3 regions of the Lysinibacillus sp. NPDC047702 genome follow, and region 2 is predicted to be linked to each of the others. Evidence: riboswitches for the same ligand, from Rfam matches in the RefSeq annotation. Region 2 holds a riboswitch; each other region holds the start of a gene.
The links. Region 2 has a riboswitch for thiamine pyrophosphate ahead of thiC (phosphomethylpyrimidine synthase ThiC). Riboswitches for the same ligand answer to the same signal wherever they lie in the genome.

Region 1: another riboswitch for thiamine pyrophosphate. It lies ahead of thiW (energy coupling factor transporter S component ThiW); the one in region 2 lies ahead of thiC (phosphomethylpyrimidine synthase ThiC).
Region 3: another riboswitch for thiamine pyrophosphate. It lies ahead of thiT (energy-coupled thiamine transporter ThiT); the one in region 2 lies ahead of thiC (phosphomethylpyrimidine synthase ThiC).

What each region holds. Positions count from the first base shown of each region.
Region 1 covers NZ_JBNNMG010000027.1:17,857-24,877, reverse strand. The annotation lists gene ACQKIM_RS14140 (vWA domain-containing protein) at 1-200, shown strand, start outside; gene ACQKIM_RS14135 (VWA domain-containing protein) at 184-2,778, shown strand; gene thiW (energy coupling factor transporter S component ThiW) at 2,942-3,430, opposite strand; TPP riboswitch at 3,545-3,652, opposite strand; gene ACQKIM_RS14125 (MFS transporter) at 3,728-4,924, opposite strand; gene ACQKIM_RS14120 (LuxE family acyl-protein synthetase) at 5,325-6,503, shown strand; gene ACQKIM_RS14115 (iron-sulfur cluster assembly scaffold protein) at 6,519-6,872, shown strand; gene ACQKIM_RS14110 (cysteine desulfurase family protein) at 6,882-7,021, shown strand, end outside.
Region 2 covers NZ_JBNNMG010000005.1:135,692-142,712, forward strand. The annotation lists gene ACQKIM_RS04545 (AEC family transporter) at 1-837, shown strand, start outside; gene ACQKIM_RS04550 (methyl-accepting chemotaxis protein) at 1,014-2,765, shown strand; TPP riboswitch at 2,831-2,945, shown strand; gene thiC (phosphomethylpyrimidine synthase ThiC) at 3,085-4,863, shown strand; gene ACQKIM_RS04560 (catalase) at 4,986-6,491, opposite strand; gene ACQKIM_RS04565 (helix-turn-helix domain-containing protein) at 6,940-7,021, opposite strand, start outside.
Region 3 covers NZ_JBNNMG010000014.1:34,782-41,802, reverse strand. The annotation lists gene ACQKIM_RS09645 ((Fe-S)-binding protein) at 1-369, opposite strand, end outside; gene ACQKIM_RS09640 (GntP family permease) at 415-1,728, opposite strand; gene ACQKIM_RS09635 (helix-turn-helix domain-containing protein) at 1,840-3,636, opposite strand; gene ACQKIM_RS09630 (hypothetical protein) at 3,769-3,894, opposite strand; gene ACQKIM_RS09625 (DUF4870 domain-containing protein) at 4,374-4,706, opposite strand; TPP riboswitch at 4,831-4,938, shown strand; gene thiT (energy-coupled thiamine transporter ThiT) at 5,057-5,617, shown strand; gene map (type I methionyl aminopeptidase) at 5,802-6,557, shown strand; gene ACQKIM_RS09610 (hypothetical protein) at 6,579-7,021, opposite strand, start outside.

The DNA of each region.
Region 1 (7,021 bases), on a different contig from region 2:
AAGAAAAGCGCTTAATTGTCCAGCTTCAGGCACAGGAGCGTGTCATCCAAAAAGGAACAAGCTATACACTAGGAGAGCTCCAAGAGAATGGCAAAGAAGAGATAGCAAAAGCTTCACTTGTACCTTGGCTTATTCTTCTTATTTTATTAGTACTTGTTACAGAGTGGGAGGTGCAACGACGACGTGGATTTACGAATTGATATGCCATTAGCATTGTTGCTTTTACTCCCATTATTAATGTATTTTGGCTGGACCTATTGGCGAGAACGTCAGCGCTTGAAAAAGAGCCATATAACAGTGCTAGGACTTCGTATTCTAGCAGTTAGCTGCTTAGTTTTTGCGCTTGCAGGTCCTTATATTTTATTACCTATAAAGGAAGAACAAATATTATTTATGGTAGACCGTTCTGCTTCTATGAATGGCACAGATGGTGAGATGGTTAAATTTATAGAGGAAAGTTTACAGTCGAAAAAGGATGAACAACTTGCAGGGATTTATTCTTTTTCATCAACACTGCAAACAGAAGCGATTTTATCGAAATCATTAAAGGAAGTGCCGAAGTTTACAAATATAGGAGCAACAGATCAAACAAATATTGAACAAAGTCTCCAGCTTGCTTCGGGGATTGTTAATTCAAAAAAGGCAACACGATTGGTACTTCTAACAGATGGCAATGAAACAAAAGGGAATGCTTTAGAGCTTGCATCGAAATTTAAAGGCTCCAATATAAGTGTTGATGTTGTTCCATTTCATCAACCAGTTTCTACAGATATATCACTGAAAAGCTTTGTAACCCCACAAGTTGCATATGTGGGTGAGCAGCAGCAATTAGTTACTGAAGTTCATGCGACAGCTGCTAGTCAAGGGGAGCTTCTATTATATGAAAACGACAAACTTGTTCACCGTGAGGCTGTAGAGCTTGCACAAGGCTCCAATGTATTTACGTATAAACATACTGCTACAGCAGAGGGTCTTGTAAAGTATGAAGCTGTTGTACAGGTTGAGCAGGATGCCATTTTTGAAAATAATAAACTAACAAGCGTAACAATGGTACAAAGTGAACCACATTTATTAATTGTTAACGGTTATGATAGTGCATCACCTATTGCAGCCGCTCTTGGTAGACAATCTATCTCCTTTGATGTTATAGATGCTCGAAGTTTGCCAAATGAGCTTTCTAGTTATCTACAGTATAATGCTATTATTTTTGATAATGTGCCAGGACATCTAGTGGGCGAGGCCAAAATGAATGTTATAGAGCAGGCAGTAAAAAACTTTGGCGTTGGCTTTACGATGGTTGGTGGTGAAAATAGCTTTGGCTTGGGTGGCTATTTTAAAACGCCAATCGAAACTTTACTACCTGTTGAAATGGAAATTAAAGGAAAGGAACAATTACCTTCATTAGGACTGGTTATCGTACTAGACCGCTCTGGCAGTATGTACGGAGCGAAGCTAGAGCTAGCTAAGGAGGCAGCAGCTCGTTCTGTTGAAATGTTACGAGATGAAGATACGCTTGGGTTCATTGCCTTCGATGATCGACCTTGGGAAATTATCGAAACAGGACCACTTGGCAATAAGGAAGAAGCAGTAGATACGATTTTATCAGTAACGCCAGGCGGTGGGACAGAGATTTATGGATCACTCGCTAAGGCCTATGAGAACTTAGCAGATTTAAAACTACAGCGAAAGCATATTATTCTATTAACGGATGGACAGTCACAGTCAGGGAATTATGAAGACTTAATTGCTGAAGGAAAAGAAAATGGCGTAACATTGTCAACTGTAGCGATTGGACAAGATGCAGATGCCAATTTACTTGAAGCACTTAGTGAATTGGGTAGCGGGCGATTTTATGATGTTGTTGATGAGCAGACCATACCTTCTATTTTATCCCGTGAAACGGCAATGATTTCACGCACATATATTGAGGATAACCCCTTCTATCCAGCCATCTATAACGCATCTGGTTGGAACAAGTTATTTGCAAATGGTGTACCTCAAATGAATGCTTATATCGGAACAACAGCGAAACAGGGTGCCTCTGTAATTGCGGAAAGTGAGAAAGAGGATCCGGTGCTGGCTCAATGGCAATATGGCCTTGGCAAGACATTTGCCTTTACTTCCGATTCGACAGGTAAATGGACAGGTGACTGGGCAAGATGGCAGGATTGGGGAACATTTTGGCAAACGCTTATATCTCAAATGCTACCAAGCTATAATGACATTGCCTACGATGTACGTTTAGAATCGGATGGTTCATTTATTATTACAGATCCTACCAACGAAGCAGCATTTTTAGATATTGTAGCTGTCAATGAAGCAGGAGAAGAACTTGAAACACAGCTTGAGGCCATTTCAGCCTCACAGGTTCGGGCAGTTGTGCAAGCAGAGCCAGGACTCATTTTCTTCCGTATTGCTGATGAAGATCAAGCTATTTATCAGGCAGGGATAAGTGTACCTTATAGTGCTGAATATGAATTACAACCAGTAAATGATAAGCTGGTGGAAGAACTGACAAAGCAAACGGGTGGCTCTGTTTTGAAAGAACCGAAGGAGGTATTTCGTGAATTTACGAAGAAAGGGGCAGACCGGCAAAATATAGCAACGTGGCTTATATTAGCAGGTATGTTATTCTTCTTCATCGATATTACGATTCGCCGCTTTGGCTGGGGCATCTTTGCTAAGTCGAAGAAGAAAGAGTCGCTTGTAGAGAATAAAACCATACAGGCAGAGGATACGAATGTTGCTCAGTTATTAAAGGGCATGAAGAAACGATAAATTGGATTAAATGACAGTGCAAAATGATTGATTATTTTGCACTGTTTTTTGTATATGATTGGGTGGTTCTTTGAAAAGGGGAAGTTCATCTCATAAATTAGGGGGAAGTGATCCAATAAAGGAGATTTCCGATCAAAATAGAATTGAAGGAATCCCTGTTCATTTAATGGAAATTTTTAATAAGTACAGTATTTCGTAGACTACTAGCAACGGCCACACCTAAAATAGCACCAATAATACTAGAGCTCAAAAAAGCAGGCATGAAAAACATTGCTGCGACAGATGTTCCCATTAAGATATATGCATATGGTACTGCTATGAGGGAAGCGATGATCCCAGTTCCTACTATTTCACCGACACCTGTTAGCCAAGGTTTGCCACTGTATTTATAAGCTAATGCTGCACAAAATGCGCCAATGACACTTCCAGGAATGGCTAATAGGGAGCCTGTCCCTGTTAGAATACGAATTATTGCCGTGACAAGGGCAATGATGATGGTTGGTACTGGACCGAGTAGAATGGCACTAATGACATTGATGGCATGCTGTATTGGATAAGCTCGCGCAATCCCTGTTGGAATTGAAACGAAGGTAGAACCTGCTACAGCAATTGCAACTAATAAGGCCATGATTGTTAATTTTCGAATTGACATAAGTAACACTCCCTTGAAATATTAAATGAATGGTTATCGCTGCTAAACTGGTTAAACACAAAAAGACCGCTTCCTGAAAACAATAGGAAGCGGCCTTGCATTTACATATTAAAAAGCAAGATGTCGCCACTTCCCTACGCTAGTATGAACTAGATCAGGTTCAAAGGGTCCATATATGACAATATATGTCTCAGCCTTTTAAAGACTCCCCTAGTGGTAAAAATTATTTAATTTGTGTATAACATCGTAACAAGATAAATGTAACATACTGCTAATAATAGTCAATGATTTTTCAGACTATTTAGAATCGGGCTGCATAAGATGTGGTGCTTTTTTCATTGTCCAAATAAGGGCAAGGAAGAAGCAAGCCATCAAAATAATAGCACCAAATATATAAGGGCTATTCATATTCCAATCGAATAAAATACCTGCCAATGCTGGACCAATCATATTCCCAAGGCTCATATAAGCATTATTTAAACCTGCTGCAAATCCTTGCTCATTTTCAGCAAGTTTGGAGATCAGTGTGTTGACAGCAGGACGAATTAATGTTGTAGCTGTAGAGAAGATTGTTGCAACAACTAAAATAAGGGCAAATCCAGAAACGAATAATATTAAGTAAATAGATACAGCTGCAATAAATAAATTGACTAATACGACCTTCATTTCACCGTAGCGATTAAAGAGTGGGGTAATGACAAACATTTGTACAACTACACCAAAAGCACCACCCACTACTAAAATAATAGCAATATCTCCGGGTGTATAATGAAACTTATCTGTAACAAATAATGATAAAGTCGTTTGGAAATTAGCAATTCCGAACGAGAATACCATCATAATAATAAGCATAACAAAGTAAGGCATATGTACTGAACGTACCATTTGTTTTGCGAGATTGTCTTGCTTATGCATTTTTTGTGCTGCATTTGGTTTGGTAGATGGTAATAAAAAGAACGATAAAATAGCAGCCAAAATAGCCGCAGCTCCAGCCGTATAGAATGGAAAATGTAAGCTGACTTGCGATAAGAATCCACCAATACCTGGTCCAATCATAAACCCAAGAGACATGGCAGCACCAAGCATCCCCATCCCTTTGCCTCGTTCTTCATATGTTGTAACATCTGCCACAAATGCCATAATAGGAGGTGCAACAAAGGCTGATCCAAGGCCACCTAAAAAGCGTGCCAAGAAGAGCATCCAAACTTCTGTAGAGAGCCCAAAACCTATTTGTGCAAGTCCTGTTAGTATAAGCCCGAAAATTATAAGATTTTTTCGACCATACTGATCCGAAAGATTCCCAGCAATTGGAGAAAAAACGAATTGAGCTAAGGCGAACGTTGCAATAAGCATGCCTAAAACTTGTCCTGCAGCACCAAATATTCTTAAATACTCTGGCATGACAGGAATAATAATTCCAATACTCCCCATTGCGATAAACATATTAAACATTAAAATATACAAAGCCGCCTTATTAGACTTCTGCTGGGTCATCGAATACCCCCCTTTTCTAATCAAATATAGTACAGTCTATCACAAAGAAAAATGGTTTGCTATTAGTTAGGATTACACTAAATAGTGGACCAATGGTTTATTCTTAAACTAATAAATGATAAATATTTTGCAATAATAATTAAGTAATCAATTAGTAAATTCCACAAGTTTTTTTGTGGAATTTACTTTTTTTCTTGTAGTGAATTAGGGGTTACATCATTTGTTCTTATGTTAATCTTTTTATGTCAACTGTATGACAAAAATTGTAATAATTAGTGCCTTATATATGGTTGATATTCCCCTAATAATTCCTGTAATAACGGCTAATTACTGGTCTACATGAAGAGGTCATAAGCTGAAAACCCGAGAGAAATTGATATTAAAAAGGAGAGGAAATGTAATGGTAACTATTCAAGCAGCAATGGAAAATTTAAAAGAATTAGGTATTAATCCAGTAACAGCAGTCATTGGGTCAACTCAACAGCTATTTCAATGGGATGAAGAAAAAGTCAATGAATTAAAGGGTTATTTAATCTCCCAAAATTTTAAACATCATTATGAAAACAATAGCTTTTATCGAATGCTATGCGAGGATAGCGGCGTTACACCTGCTGATATACAAAGTTTAGATGATATACAAAAAATTCCACTTATTCCGGTAACAAGTTTTAAAAGACCTGACTCTCATTTATTATTATCAACATCTTTAGAGAACATAGAATTTGAAATGCGAAGTACAGGAACAAGTGGTATCCCAAGTATATCGAGAAGGGATGCTGAAACATTAAACAATTGCGTATTTAGTATATACGCAATGTATAGAGAGATGTTTGCCTTCTCTCGTGGAGCTGGTCTCTTTTTATTCCCTTCTCCAGAAGAAATGCCAGAGATGGGAATGGTAAAAGTATTAAATATGCTCTCAGGTTTGTTTGATGCAACAAGATGTCTTGTTAAGAGAGCATCCTTCAAGCCTAAAGAGGCAATAGAAACTTTAGAAAAATGGCAAAACATTCATACACGCCACATCGTAGGACCTCCATTTTTAATTTATAAACTGGTCAATTATTTAAAAACAAATAATATTCATTTGAAGTTAGATCAAAAGACGATGATTATCAATCTAGGAGGCTGGAAACGCTTTTCTGGTATGGAGATACCTAGAGAACAATACAATAAAGAATGTGCTGAATTTTTAGGTATTCCTGAAGAAAATATAAGGGATATGTATGGATTAGTTGAATCTAATATTTTAGCTATCGAGTGTGAGAAACAGTCTAAACATGTACCACCTTGGGTTCATTTTTCATTAAGAAATCCCAAAAATTTAGCGGAAGAAGTACCACAAGGAAAAAGGGGTGTTTTAGCAATATTTGACCCTACATCCTTGTCATATCCAGGATTTATTCAAACTGAGGATTTAGTGTATTTAAAGAAAGAAAATACATGTGAATGCGGAAGAAATGGTCAGAAGGTGGTATATCTTTCTAGAGTAGCGGGTGCAGAAATAGGTTGTTGTGCCATTAATTTAGAGAAGCATATGGATGCCGCAGAAGAAAAAAATGAAATGGCAGAAGTATAAGAGAGGATTCTAAGCATGTACAATTCTATCATTATTGATTATTTTAGTAACCCTCGACATTCTGGTGAACTGGCTGATGCAAATATGGAATTAAAAATTGGTAACTCTGTTTGTGGAGATACAATTTTTATGAGTGTAAAGGTAGAATCCGGAATGGTAAATAATGCAAAATATAAAGCATATGGTTGTGCTACATCCTTAGCAACGGCTGATATATTTGCAGAATATATCATTAATAAATCAATAGAAGAAATTAAGCAGCAACCGCAACATGAGATTGATAAAATGCTAGGGGAGTTGGAGCCTCCTCAAATGCATTGTTTGAATATTTTACATGAGTTATTTGAGCAAATACGTTCGGCAGCTTAGGAGGCTTTTATGATAGGAAGATATTTTGATTATAATGCCACTACCCCTCTTCGGGAGGAGGTGGCTTCTACTATGATAGAAAATATAACGCTATTTGGTAATCCTTCTAGCACGCACTCCTTTGGACAGTTAGCGAAATTAAAAATGGA
Region 2 (7,021 bases):
CTAAAAGCACTCTCTCAGCTTATTACCTATTGCTTCATGCCCGCTGCTGTTTTTGTTAATTTATATGAAACAAGCGTGGAGTTCTCTGTGCTGGGAGAAGTTGCGATATTTATTGTACTTTTTATTGGCAGTCAAATGGTGCTAAGTCATTTCTTAGCGAAAGGGCTTGGTTTAGTTAAAACAGAGGCTGCGGTGTTTAAAAATAGTGTCGTCCTTATTAATTCAGGAAACTACGGAATTCCTGTTGCACAAATGATATTCGTGACACAGCCAATTGGTGTAGCGATACAGGTTATTCTTGTGATATTCCAAAATATGACTACCTATACATATGGCTTATACAACTTAATTTCCTCAACAAAATCAGGTATGTCTATTGTAAAGGATTTCCTTAAGATGCCTATCATTCATGCCCTTATTATAGGGGTAGCGATGAACTATTTCGATATTGCAGTGCCACAATTTATTAAAATTCCTATAGATCATGTGGCAGACGGTTTTATTGCTGTGGCATTAATCACGTTAGGTGCACAATTATCACAGCTTGAAATTAAATCTATGTTTAATAAAACCGTTATCATTAGCTGTTTTACAAGACTGATTTTGGGACCAGCAGTTGCTTTACTCATTATTTATTTACTCGGCTTAGATGGGGTAGTGGCACAATCATTATTTATCGCTAGTGCTTTTCCAACATCCCGAAATAGCTCAAGTTTAGCTTTAGAGTATGATATCGAGTCAGCAACAGCCGCTCAAACTGTTTTATTTTCAACAATAGTGAGCTGTATTACAGTAACAATTGTTATTTATCTTGCGGAATTATTATTTCTTTCATAACATATCACGTAAAAAAAGGAATAGGCTTAAGGCTTATTGCTTTTTTTTATGCTTCAAAAGTAAAATGAAGAAAATAATTAGAAAATAAAAGGATGTTTGTTAGTTATTGTAATTTCAAATATATACATAGGGTAAATAGGTTTTTGATAATAATATTGAAAGGGGCGATCATAGCTTTGCGTAAAGGTATAGAGTTATGGAAGAAATTCATTATCTTATTAATCGTTATTATGATTGTTTTTAGTGTTGCTCTTGGACTTATTGTCTATAAGAGCACAAATAACATAGTGGAGTTAGCGTTAAAAGAGAATAGTATGATTCTAGCAAGAAATGTTGTGGGACAGCTTGATTCAGAGAGATATGAGTTGCTAGCTAAAAATCCAGATAATCGCTCGCTGTATCTTGATTTACAGAAGGAGCTTACGACAATACTGAATACCAATTATGTAACGTATATCTATGTATTCAAGGGAACACCTGAGGGTAAACAATCAATGGTGCTGGTGGATGCTGGAGATCTCACTAGTGAGGAAACCTATCAAATTGGGGATATTATGGAGGATGTTCCATATGAAAGTGTTGTAAAAACAATCTCCAATAATGAGAATGGCTTTAGTGAGTTTGTTTCTGTAGAGGGGTGGGGAGATTTTATTTCTGCTTATGCACCTGTTAGAGCAGAAAATGGTGAAATTGTTGCATATGTTGGACTAGATATTGAGAGCTCCATTATTTATGGCATTCAAAAATCTGCTGTAACAAAGTACTTGCCTATACTTTTAGGCATTGTCATTTTATTGAGTGTCGTTATGATGACGACATTGTATTTGTATATGCGAAAATCACTGAAGCCAATATTTATCATGAAACGAGCAACAATAGCCTTTACAGATGGAAATATGGCAGAAGCTCAACATATATTGGATGAAATAAGCTTTGAATCAAATGATGATATTTCTGATTTTAGCAGCAAATTTAAAGAGATGATGCAATCCATGCATCAAATTATATTTAACCTTTCGGGGATTGGCACAGATATTTCTAAGGCCACTGATAGTTTACAGGAGGTAGGAAATAATGTGCAGCACTCAAGTAACAGGCTGATTGAAAGTGCAGGGGGAATAGAGGAGAGTGTGGATCGACAAAGAGACCTAGCGACACATTCCTTTAAAACAATTGAAGAGATGACGGCAGGAATTATGCAGATATCAGCCTCTGTTTCTTCCGTTATGAAAAGCTCATCCAATACAGCGAATCTTGTGAAGCAAAGTCAATCGGAAGCGGCAATGATTACGGATCGGATGAATGGCGTGGCAGATTTGGTGACGCATACGGCAAATAATGTGAATATTCTTGGTGAAAGATATAGCACAATCGAAGAAATGATAGGTGTTATTCAAAGTATTGCCGATCAAACAAATTTATTGGCGTTAAACGCGGCGATTGAGGCAGCGAGAGCAGGTGAACATGGTAAAGGCTTCGCTATTGTCGCGGAAGAGGTGAAAAAACTGGCGGAAATGACAAAGCTGTCGGCAGAAGATATTCGTCAGCATATATATGAATTTAAAATAGTGACAGAGACGGTGTTAAAAGAAATGGACCATAGTACTGTTGAAGTTAAAGAGGGAGCTCATTTAGTGATGGCTATTAGTGATGAGCTAGATCATTTGTTTGAAGCAGTAAAAGTAGTTGAGGAAGATGTTCAAAATGTTTTTGAGGTTACAAACACAATGTCCAAAAACACGAACGTCGTTTTATCGGCATTAGAGCAAACTAATGAGGCATCCGAGGCTGTTTTGTTGGAAACAAAAGAAGTAGCCGATGCATCTAAGTTGCAAGAATTATCATTGGGTCAACTAAGTAGAACGATTCATGAATTAACGGAGCAGGTAAAGCGTTTAGAGTTTATGAAGCAAAAATATAAACTCTAAAGTAAAAAATAGTAATGATGCTTCCATCTCTTAGCAATATCTGTTACACTAGCATCAAACTTAATAGCATTAACTAGGGGAGTCTGATGAGTCAGGCTGAGAGGGAAACGCATAGAGGTTTCTTGACCCTTTGGACCTGATCTGGCTCATACCAGCGTGGGAAAGTTAAGAAATTATTGCGAGCTCTTTACAATGCGATAATTATACCTTTTACAATCATAGCCGGATCCAAAATTTTTTGGATTCGGTTTTTTTATTTTTATTGGGTGAGCTAGATTCGGTCCTTGTATGAATTTTCTATAAGGGAGAGAAGCGGGTCATGACAACAATTAGCGAAAAGAACATTACCATTATGTCAAGCTTTGATGGTAGCAAAAAGGTTTATGTAGAGGGATCAAGATCAGATATTTTAGTGCCGATGCGTGAAATTGCATTAAGTCCAACGACAGGAAGCTTTGGAGAAGAGGAAAATGCACCAGTCCATGTGTATGATACGAGTGGTCCATATACTGACCCTGCCTATAAGGTAGATATTACGAAGGGCTTGCCAGCGTTGCGAAGTGAATGGATTAGAGAACGAGGGGACGTAGAGGAGTATGTGGGGCGTACTATTAAACCAGAGGATAATGGTTTCCGCAAAGCGGATGATCCGCGTATAAAGGAAAATACCTTTCCGGATTTATCAAGAAATCCTCTGCGAGCTAAAAAAGGTAAAAATGTAACACAGCTTCATTATGCACGAAAGGGAGTTATTACACCTGAAATGGAGTTTGTAGCTATTCGCGAAAATATGGATCCTGAATATGTTCGCTCGGAGATTGCGGCGGGGCGTGCCATTATGCCTTCTAATATTAATCATCCTGAGGCAGAGCCAATGATTATAGGACGTAATTTTCATGTGAAAATTAATGCCAATATTGGGAATTCAGCAGTGTCATCATCTATTGCAGAAGAGGTAGAGAAAATGACATGGGCAACACGCTGGGGCGCTGATAATATTATGGATTTATCGACTGGTAAGCACATTCATACGACACGTGAATGGATTATCCGTAATGCCGCGGTGCCGGTTGGAACAGTGCCGATTTATCAAGCGCTTGAAAAGGTAAATGGTATAGCTGAGGATTTAACGTGGGAGGTGTATCGAGATACGTTAATCGAGCAAGCAGAGCAAGGGGTTGATTACTTCACGATTCATGCGGGTGTGCTATTACGTTATGTACCGCTAACGGTAAATCGTGTGACAGGTATTGTGTCACGGGGAGGTTCAATTATGGCCCAGTGGTGCTTATATCATCATCAAGAGAACTTTTTATATACACATTTTGAAGAAATTTGTGAAATCATGAAAACATATGATGTTGCCTTCTCGTTAGGGGATGGTTTACGTCCCGGATCAATTGCAGATGCCAATGACGAGGCACAGTTTGCAGAGCTTGAAACGTTAGGTGAATTAACACAGATTGCCTGGAAGCATGATGTACAGGTGATGGTGGAGGGACCGGGGCACGTGCCAATGCATTTAATTAAAGAGAATATGGACAAGCAGTTAGAGGTGTGTAAGGAGGCTCCTTTCTATACTTTAGGACCACTGACAACAGATATTGCACCAGGCTATGACCATATTACATCAGCTATTGGTGCTGCAATGATTGGATGGTTTGGTACGGCAATGCTATGCTATGTGACACCAAAAGAGCATCTGGGCTTACCAAATCGAGAGGATGTTCGTGTAGGGGTGATTACGTATAAAATTGCTGCACACGCTGCTGATTTAGCGAAGGGGCATCCAGGAGCACAACAGCGAGATGATGCGCTTTCAAAGGCACGCTTCGAATTCCGCTGGCGTGATCAATTCAACCTGTCTTTAGATCCAGAGCGTGCAGTTGAATACCATGATGAAACATTACCAGCAGAGGGGGCAAAAACTGCTCACTTCTGTTCAATGTGTGGACCCAAGTTCTGTAGTATGAGAATCTCACAAGATATTCGTAATTATGCTAAAGAAAAAGATGTAAATACGACGGAGGCAATTCATCAAGGGATGCAGGAAAAGGCTGAGGAATTTAAAAAAGCAGGTAGTCAAATTTACCAATAATGAAAGCAATGGCTTATGTCAAAATATAGACATAGGCCTTTGCTTAATCAAAAAAACTCCATGTGAATGGTAGATTCACATGGAGTTAAAGTTGGATTTGGATATCAATAATAAGTGGAAAATTAAACGTTAGTTGGTTGTTTTACGTATGGGTTAGCAAGATCCATACCTTCTAATGAAAGACCCATTGCTTTTGCAACACCCTCACCATATGCTGGATCAGCTAAATAGCAGTGAAGAATGTGGCGGCGCTTGATGAACTCTTCAACAGATGCCATATCATTTGCTGTATTTTCGAATAGACGTTGTTGTTCTTCTGCAGTCATAAGGCGGAATAGTTTACCTGGCTGCTCGAAATAGTTGCTATCATCTTCACGGAAATCGTGGATACCTGCGTGACCATCAATACGTAATTCTGGCTCTTTATAATCTAAGTTGTGCTCCCACTCACCGTAGCTATTTGGTTCATAGCCTAAAGTTGAACCAAGGTTGCCGTCAAAACGCATAGCGCCATCACGATGGAAAGTACGGAATGGACACTTTGGTGCATTTACTGGAAGCATATAATGATTCACACCTAAGCGGTAGCGTTGCGCATCTGCATAAGCAAAGATACGTCCCTGTAACATTTTGTCTGGTGAGAAGCTAATACCAGGAACAATATTAGATGGCGCGAATGCTGCTTGCTCAACCTCAGCAAAATAGTTGTCTGGGTTTTTATTTAATTCGAATTCACCTACAGGAATTAATGGGAAGTCTTTTTTATACCAAACCTTTGTTAAATCAAATGGGTTATATGGTAGTTCACGAGCTTGTTCCTCAGTCATTACCTGAATGTACATCATCCATTTAGGGAAATCGCCTTGTTCAATGGCACCATATAAATCACGTTGGGACGATTCACGGTCTTTACCGACTACATCCTCTGCTTCAGCACCTGTTAAATTTTTAATGCCTTGTTCTGTGCGGAAGTGGAATTTTACCCATACACGCTCGTTTTCAGCATTGATAAAGCTATACGTATGAGATCCAAAACCGTGCATATTACGGTAACCAGCTGGAATACCACGGTCAGACATTACTATTGTGACTTGGTGGAGTGCTTCTGGTAATGAAGTCCAGAAGTCCCAGTTTGAGTTTGAGTTTTTCATATTTGTACGCGGGTCACGTTTTACCACGTGATTTAAATCAGTAAAATGTAATGGGTCGCGGAAGAAGAATACAGGCGTATTGTTCCCAACTAAATCCCAGTTACCTTCTTCTGTATAAAATTTAAGGGCAAAGCCACGAATATCTCGCTCAGCATCTGCTGCACCACGTTCACCTGCAACTGTAGAGAAACGTGCAAACATTTCTGTTTTCTTTCCAACCTCTGAGAAGATTTTTGCTTTTGTATATTGAGTAATATCATGCGTTACAGTAAAAGTACCAAATGCACCTGAACCTTTTGCGTGCATACGACGCTCAGGAATAACTTCACGGTTGAAGTTTGCTAATTTTTCAACTAACCATACATCTTGAAGTAAAAGAGGACCTCTTGGACCTGCTGACATAGAGTCATGGTTGCTTACTACTGGAGCGCCACCTGCTGTTGTAAAACGACGGCTACGATCATTTGCGTTTGTCATAATAGTTTACCTCCTGAAAAAAATTGTGAGTCAAACTCTTCATCAATAACTATAACAAATACAAACTAGAATTGCTAGTACATTATAATAATTATCGTTAAAGAATTTTTATTGTAAGATATAAACTATTATTTTATGTGGAGAGTAGTAGAATTATGCAAAATTACATTACCCAAACGCAGATTTTTGAAACAATATTAGAATTAAGAAAAGGAGATGAAATGCTTTTAAATCGTAATTAGGATGATTTTTTTCTCTATTATGCTCAATTAAAGTAGACTGTAATCTAAAATTGCGCATTACACTTCCATCACACAAACACATTCTATTGAAATATCATTCTCGATTTTTAGTGATGCATCGATATGCTTGTATACTAAATATAATGTGAATAAATCACTGTTTTCATTGACAGAATTGAAAATAGGATATGCTAAATGAAAATTCATTAATAAGTTTTCCGATAGCGATTGGGTGTTATGCCTATCTGCTGTTTAAAAATCTTAATGAAATAATTTGGATCTTCAAAT
Region 3 (7,021 bases), on a different contig from region 2:
CACATCCGTAATACCAAGAACTGCTACGATAAATTGTGTTAATTCATACGTTTTTTCAGCTAATTGCTTTGCATTAGATGCCCATTCAGCATCGTTCACAAAAACCTTTTCATATTCTCGGAACATGTAAGCACAGGAACCAGAAGGGCAAACCACGTAATCAGCACCATCAAATGCTTTTATCATATTTTTCATGGCTTCCTTTGCTTCCTGAACATAGCCTGAGTTATAGGCAGGTTGTCCACAGCAAATTTGCCCCTTTGGAAAAATAACTTCACAGCCAAGATGTTCTAGAAGTTCTACAGTTGCTTTGCCCACATTTGTTTGAAACATATCTACTAAACATGTTGCGAAAAGTGAGACTTTCATGTTTGTTCATCTCCTACTGTTTAAATAATAATTGAGAGTATTTACTTAAGAATAAAGTAAGATCGCAGTAATTAATGCTGGTATTGCCGCAATAATGGGCCCAATTACTGAAACAAAAAAGATATGTTTGTAGGCATCTTTATGTGTTAATCCTATAACAGCCAATACAGTAATAACGGCACCATTGTGCGGTAATGAATCTAAACTACCGGAGGCAATTGTCGCAACGCGATGAAGTGCCTCTGGATCAACCCCTAAATCTAAATACGTTTGAGCAAGTGTTTCCATTGCGATTCCAAGTCCACCAGAGGCAGTACCTGTAATCCCTGCAAGTGCTGCAATAGCGACATAAAGAGAAATTAAGGGACTTCCAGGTATGTTGGCAAGCATTTCTGTTATCACACCAAAGCCTGCAGTTGCTGCAATAACTGTACCGTACCCGACATCAGCACTTGTGTTGACAATTGGTAGAACGGTATTTGTTGCACCCACATTAATTGCTTGTAGCTTGTTGTCTATGTATTTCCAAAAAATAATGATAGAAAGAAGCACAGTAAGCATCAATGTATAAAGGATATCTACCTTAAAAACGTTTAACGTAACAATTAAGAAGATAGGTGGCAAAATACTTAAGATAAATGGCGGATATCTTCTAACACTTGCCTCAAAAGCTTTTGAATCTTGTTTTTCGGGATTTTTCATATTTTCATATGTTTCACCACGTGCCTCTGTTTTAGATAATTGTCTTTTTAAATAGAAGCAATTAAAAAGAATAATGGTAATAGTAGCAACAATTCCAACAACAGGTGCTGCAGTAGCTGTTGTATCTAAATATTTTGTTGGAATGATATTTTGTACAGATGGTGAACCAGGTAGCATGGTCATTGTAAATGTTGCCATTCCGAAGAAAAATGCCCCCGTAAATAAATGCCAAGGTATATTCATAGCTTTAAATAATGGTTTAGCAATTGGTAAAATGGCGAAAATTACGACATATGTATTAATGCCACCTAATGTTAAAAAGGCACATATAATTACGACTGCCATTAGCGCGTTAAATTTACTATGACGTCCCATAATATTCAAAAGTTTTTCAGCTATTGAACGAGCAGCACCACTTTCTTCCATAAATTTTCCGAAAATTGCGGCAAATAAGAAGATAAGGTAGTAATTTTTCATAAAATTTATAAACCCACTCATATAGTTGCCTTGTAATGAATCTAAAATAGGCATTTGATTTAAAATGATGACGATTAAACTTGCTACTGGCGCAATAATAATGATACTGAAGCCACGTAATGCTAAAAATATTAATAAAGCCAGTGACGCAATAATCGTAAATAAACTCCATATTTCCATACCTAGACAGCCCTCCTGCTTAATAAAAATATTCTGAAAATTCAACAAGTAGGGTTTAGTATAACAATGAATACTATGAAAATACTATGTAAAAACAGACAAAGATAAGAACTATCCTTTGTCTGTTTTGGCTAATTTTATATTTTGTAAGTAAGAAAACATATAGATAGCAAGATTTAATTCGAACATAGTTTTCCCATTCTGCTCGTCAATCCCTATTAATGAAAAAATCGTTTGGAGTCTATATTTAATGGTGTTTAGGTGTACAAAGCATGCCTCAGCTGTTTTTTTTCGGTTTTGATTATGTTCAAAAAATAGCTTTAGTGTATATAACAAATCAGTTTTATGTTGATTATCGTATTCCATAATTGGTCCAAGCTTCAACTCAACATATTCTGCCATTTCCTGTGGGTCATTATTTAAAAAAAGTGTATAAGGTCCAAGCTTATCATAGGAAATGATGAATGGTGCCTGTTCTAGTGTCTGTAAATAGTCAATACACTTTGTGGAGTCCCGATATGAACTGAAAATGTTTTCAATTGTGTCAAAGTGTCTTCCGAGACCAACCATAAACGATAGTGAATTGTACTTTGTCGAGTCTTTTTCGAGGAGTACAAAAAAATATTGAATACGCTCTTTAAACTGTTCGACTGAAACTCGCAAATTGTTCATAAATAAAAAATGATAGTGTAAATCATGCTCCGAGATGAAAACTGGTAAGGAAAATAAGCGAGTTAAACGATATAGTAGTTTACTAAATTGGTGCTGCATTTTATTAGTCTGAGCAACATGATATGTTCTTCCATCAAGTTGTAGAGTAGCACATAAGTAATGAGAAGTTTGTTGCACTTCTTGACGTTTATAAAAGGCATTGAAATTTGAGTTTAAAAGCTGTTGTAACAAATATCCGTCGTATTTAAAGGAATTTTCTAGCTCCTTTTCCTCCTCAGCTAACTGTAAGGCAAATAATGCACCTGCCTGTTCTACTGCAAATAAATCTAAAGGATCCATTTGTAAATGTTGATTCATCACAATCAGTAGTATTCCTATAACACCTCGTTCTGTATGGATAGGAAATAAGTAACTTACATACGTTTCATCTTTAAATGGTATGTATACTTGATGTCTTACACATTGCTGTACAACTGTATCAAGATGCTGTGATTTTTGCTCTTTTAAAATGTCAGTAGCAAGTTTAGCTACAGGAGATGATGCAAACAATAGATCGTAAAAATCTGTCATAATTGCTACAGATTGGTCTAGTAATGATGCAAGCGTATCAATCATATCGCTGAGTCGGCCACGTGTTAAGGAAACCTGTGTTAAAGCATTATAAATGCGCTTAGAGCGTTCGTTTTGAGTAAATAATTTTGCATTTTCAATAGCAATTGAGGATTGGTTTGCAAATGCCTGTAACATCGTTAAATCACTATTTTCAAACTGTGTATCTCCTGAAAAATTGACAATTGTTAAAACGCCTATACATGAATTACTTTTATCAAGAAGTGGAGCACAAACAGCACTTTTGGGATAAGTTAAATCACCAACTGCTTTTGTATAGTTTTCTTCATACTGTGGAAATAAATCCGCCATGCTTTCTGTAACATCATTGCTAGAGTGAAATCTAAATGCTTGTTTTTGAGAGAATACCTTTCCAGTCATCCCTTCATTTGAGGCAAGGTGAATCTTTTTTAAATAAGCCAGGTTATAACCAATGGCATGCTTGGCAACTAGACGATTAGTTTCTGTATTTAACATAAACAATACCCCTGCATCAGCACCGTCTATCACATGAAGTACCTCATTCATTAATTTTTCTAATACTTGGTTAATATCGAGTGTTGAAGTAAGAACCTGTGCTGCCTTAACCAAGCTCATTAATTGTTTTTCACTATTTATTTTTAACAACCCCTCATCTGTAGTGCTAAACCCTATTTTAATATAAATCTGCTATGCCAAGTACAAATTAGAAAAAAGTTATAGAGTCAAAAAAAAGAATCTGCTGGGAAAAAGATGAGCAGATTCTTTATTTGGGATGTATTATTTCTTATAGCTGTTTTTTGGAGAAGAGGGGGCTCCTTTTTTCGCAGCAATTACTTTTTTGACAATTGGTATAACGATAGGTGCTAATTTTACGGCGGTTTTGACAACTTTAGATACTTTCATAAAAAAACAGCTCCTTTTACTAAAAGTTCTACCTGTTTATCTTCATTCAGCAGAAGACTCCCACCTCTATAGGGTGAGATGAATGCGGTTTTGGTTTCTTTTCAGTGGGTGTCCAAACACCTACTGAAATAGAGGAACTCAGTCTAAGAACGCCACGTCCTGTGGCAATTTATCTGTGCGAAAGCGAAGCGACAGCAACACACAACTGAGTGACCAACATCATGTTGCTGCCGCTGCGTTAGCACTACACTTTCGCACAAAAAACATCATGTTGCTGCCGCTGCGTTAGCACTACACTTTCGCACAAAAAACATCATGTTGCTGCCGCTGCGTTAGCACTACGCTTTCGCACAAAAAACATCTGTTGGCCCAAAGCCTCCAGCGGATGTCACGGATTTTCAAAAGAATGAATTGTGCCTGCACAATTCAAAATCCGGACGCAATTACGCCAAGGCGAAATTGATATTAAAAATGAAACATTAACGAATAACGCGAACAGCTTGCACTATATTCCAAATAACAATCCCTAGTGAGACAAGTAAGTAAATGGCAAATGATGCAAACCAAACGATCATAAACGTATTGCTACCTGATTGTGGATCAAAGGTGTTAAACGATATGGTTGAGAAGACAAAGACAGCAAAGAAGATGATACCAAATACAAACGGGATTAAATGCGATATAAGTGCTCGAATAGAGTGTCTTTTTACGTCGCTATCTTTAGAAACAAAGTAAACAATTAATGGCACAATAAAGGGTGCAAAAAAAACGCTGAGATAACTAAAGGCAGATAAAATTTTTTGGTTCTCCATAGTTGTACCTCCTTTTTTAATATTTACGCATGAAAAACAGCAAAGTTTCAAAAAATATTGTGAAAGAGAGTTGTAATCATATCCATGTTTGCGTACAATGAGGTTGTTCAAATAAAAAAGATGTAACGACCACAAGGGGAGCTGATGATGTCAGCTGAGACTAGGCACGTAATGCCTTAACTCTTTGAACCTGTAAGTTAACACTTGCGTAGGGATGTGGATAGAAACCGACACTTGTACGATGTGAGGCTCTGTCCTGGCATTGTTTTTTTTTGCCAGATAGAGTCAAAAAGTAATTTGATTTCTATTCCTGCTCTTGTATCCTACATCGGAACAAAGGAGAGAATAATATGGACAAAAAAAGACTTTTAATGCTTGTGGAGATCGCGATATTCGCAGCGATTGGCCTTGTGCTTGATCAGATTTCCTTTAAAGTATGGGCACAAGGCGGCTCTGTTAGTCTAGTGATGGTACCAATAATTTTAATAGCCTTTCGCTGGGGTCTTTTACCTGGTCTGACAACGGGCTTACTTATTGGTGTTATGCAAACAATGTTTGGTGCTACAGTTGTGCATTGGTTACAAGGCTTACTCGATTATGGCGTTGCCTTCACAATAGTAGGCTTGGCTGCAATCGTACGTCAACCAGTTCTTGAGGCTGCAAACAATCTAAACAAAACGAAAATGGCGGTATATATTATTGTTGGAACTGTATTAGCAGGATTTTTACGCTATGCAGCACATACCATTGCTGGCGCTGTATTTTTCTCGGAGTATGCTGGCGATCAAAATGCATGGATTTATTCAATTATTTATAATGGAACATATATGCTACCAGCAACAGTTTTAACTGCCATTGTTGGTGTTCTGTTATTTACAGCAGCACCACAATTAATGCAGCGAAAATCATAAATAATCTACCCTTCACAGTAGTGGAGGGTTTTTGTATCGTATTTAACTACTCGCTGTGAAATATTGCTACATTTTAGCACTTTGCAATTTATGAGGGCATACAATATTTAAAGCGTTTAACGTTTTATGTCAAACAAGTTATGTTATATTAAAGAGTAGATATTAGATGAAAGGGACGTTAAAAATGATTGTAAAAACGCAAGAAGAGATTGAAGCCTTTAAAAAAATCGGTCGTATTTGTGCTGAAATTCGTGAGGCAATGAAGGCTGCGACAAAACCTGGTGTAACAACACTTGAACTCGATGAAATTGCTGGCCGTATGTTTGCTGAGGCAGGAGCAATTTCTGGACCTAAAGGAGAATATGACTTCCCAGGATACACATGTATTAGTGTCAACGAGGAGGTAGCACATGGTATTCCAGGAAAACGCGTGATTAAAGAAGGAGACATCGTCAACATCGATGTATCTGGTTCATTAAATGGCTACTTTGCAGATACAGGCATTTCATTTGTAGTGGGAGAAGGCTACGAAGATAAAGAAAAGCTCTGTCGTGTGGCAAAAAGTGCCTTTGATCGTGCCATGACAAAAGTAAAGGCTGGATCAAAATTAAATCAAATTGGTAAAGCTGTTGAGCGTGAAGCATATGCTAATGATTTAACAGTCATTATGAACCTAACAGGTCATGGCTTAGGGCTTTCCTTACATGATGAGCCAAATCATATTTTAAACTATTATGATGCATGGGATTCTACAATCATGAAAGAGGGCATGGTACTTGCGGTTGAGCCTTTTATCTCAGCAAAAGCAGAGCATATTGTTGAAGCTGGTGATGGCTGGACATTCGTTACTCCAGATAAATCACTAGTTGCCCAAATCGAACATTCAATTATTGTGACAAAAGACAAACCAATTATTTTAACTTCATTGGATGAGGCATAAATTAAAAATCCTGCTGCCCAATTATTTGGGGGAGGCAGGATTTTTTTTTATGAAAAGTATACCGACTAATAGTACACCACATAAAAATAAAGCAGCTGTTGTTACAAGTAGCTCTTCAAAACCATTATGTAACGCGATTCCGATATAAGCCCAAATAAATACAGATGGATACATAATATCGAAATGATGGAAGCGCATATGTAATGCGATGGCAACACCGATTGTCAATAAAATTACTGCCCATAGAGGGTTGCTAAGACCAAAGCCGTTCCATCCATAAGCTGTCAATGTAAAGCTTGTATCTGTCATCAAAATAAATGTCGACCATGCATAATAAATAGAGAAAGGGATACGTCCTGCCAACGATTTATCGCTTAGAGGATATGTATTGTACAGCGAAAACACACAGAAAACTAAAAGTAGTGTATTGCCAAGAGATGCGATAAATAGCTCCTGATGCCAAA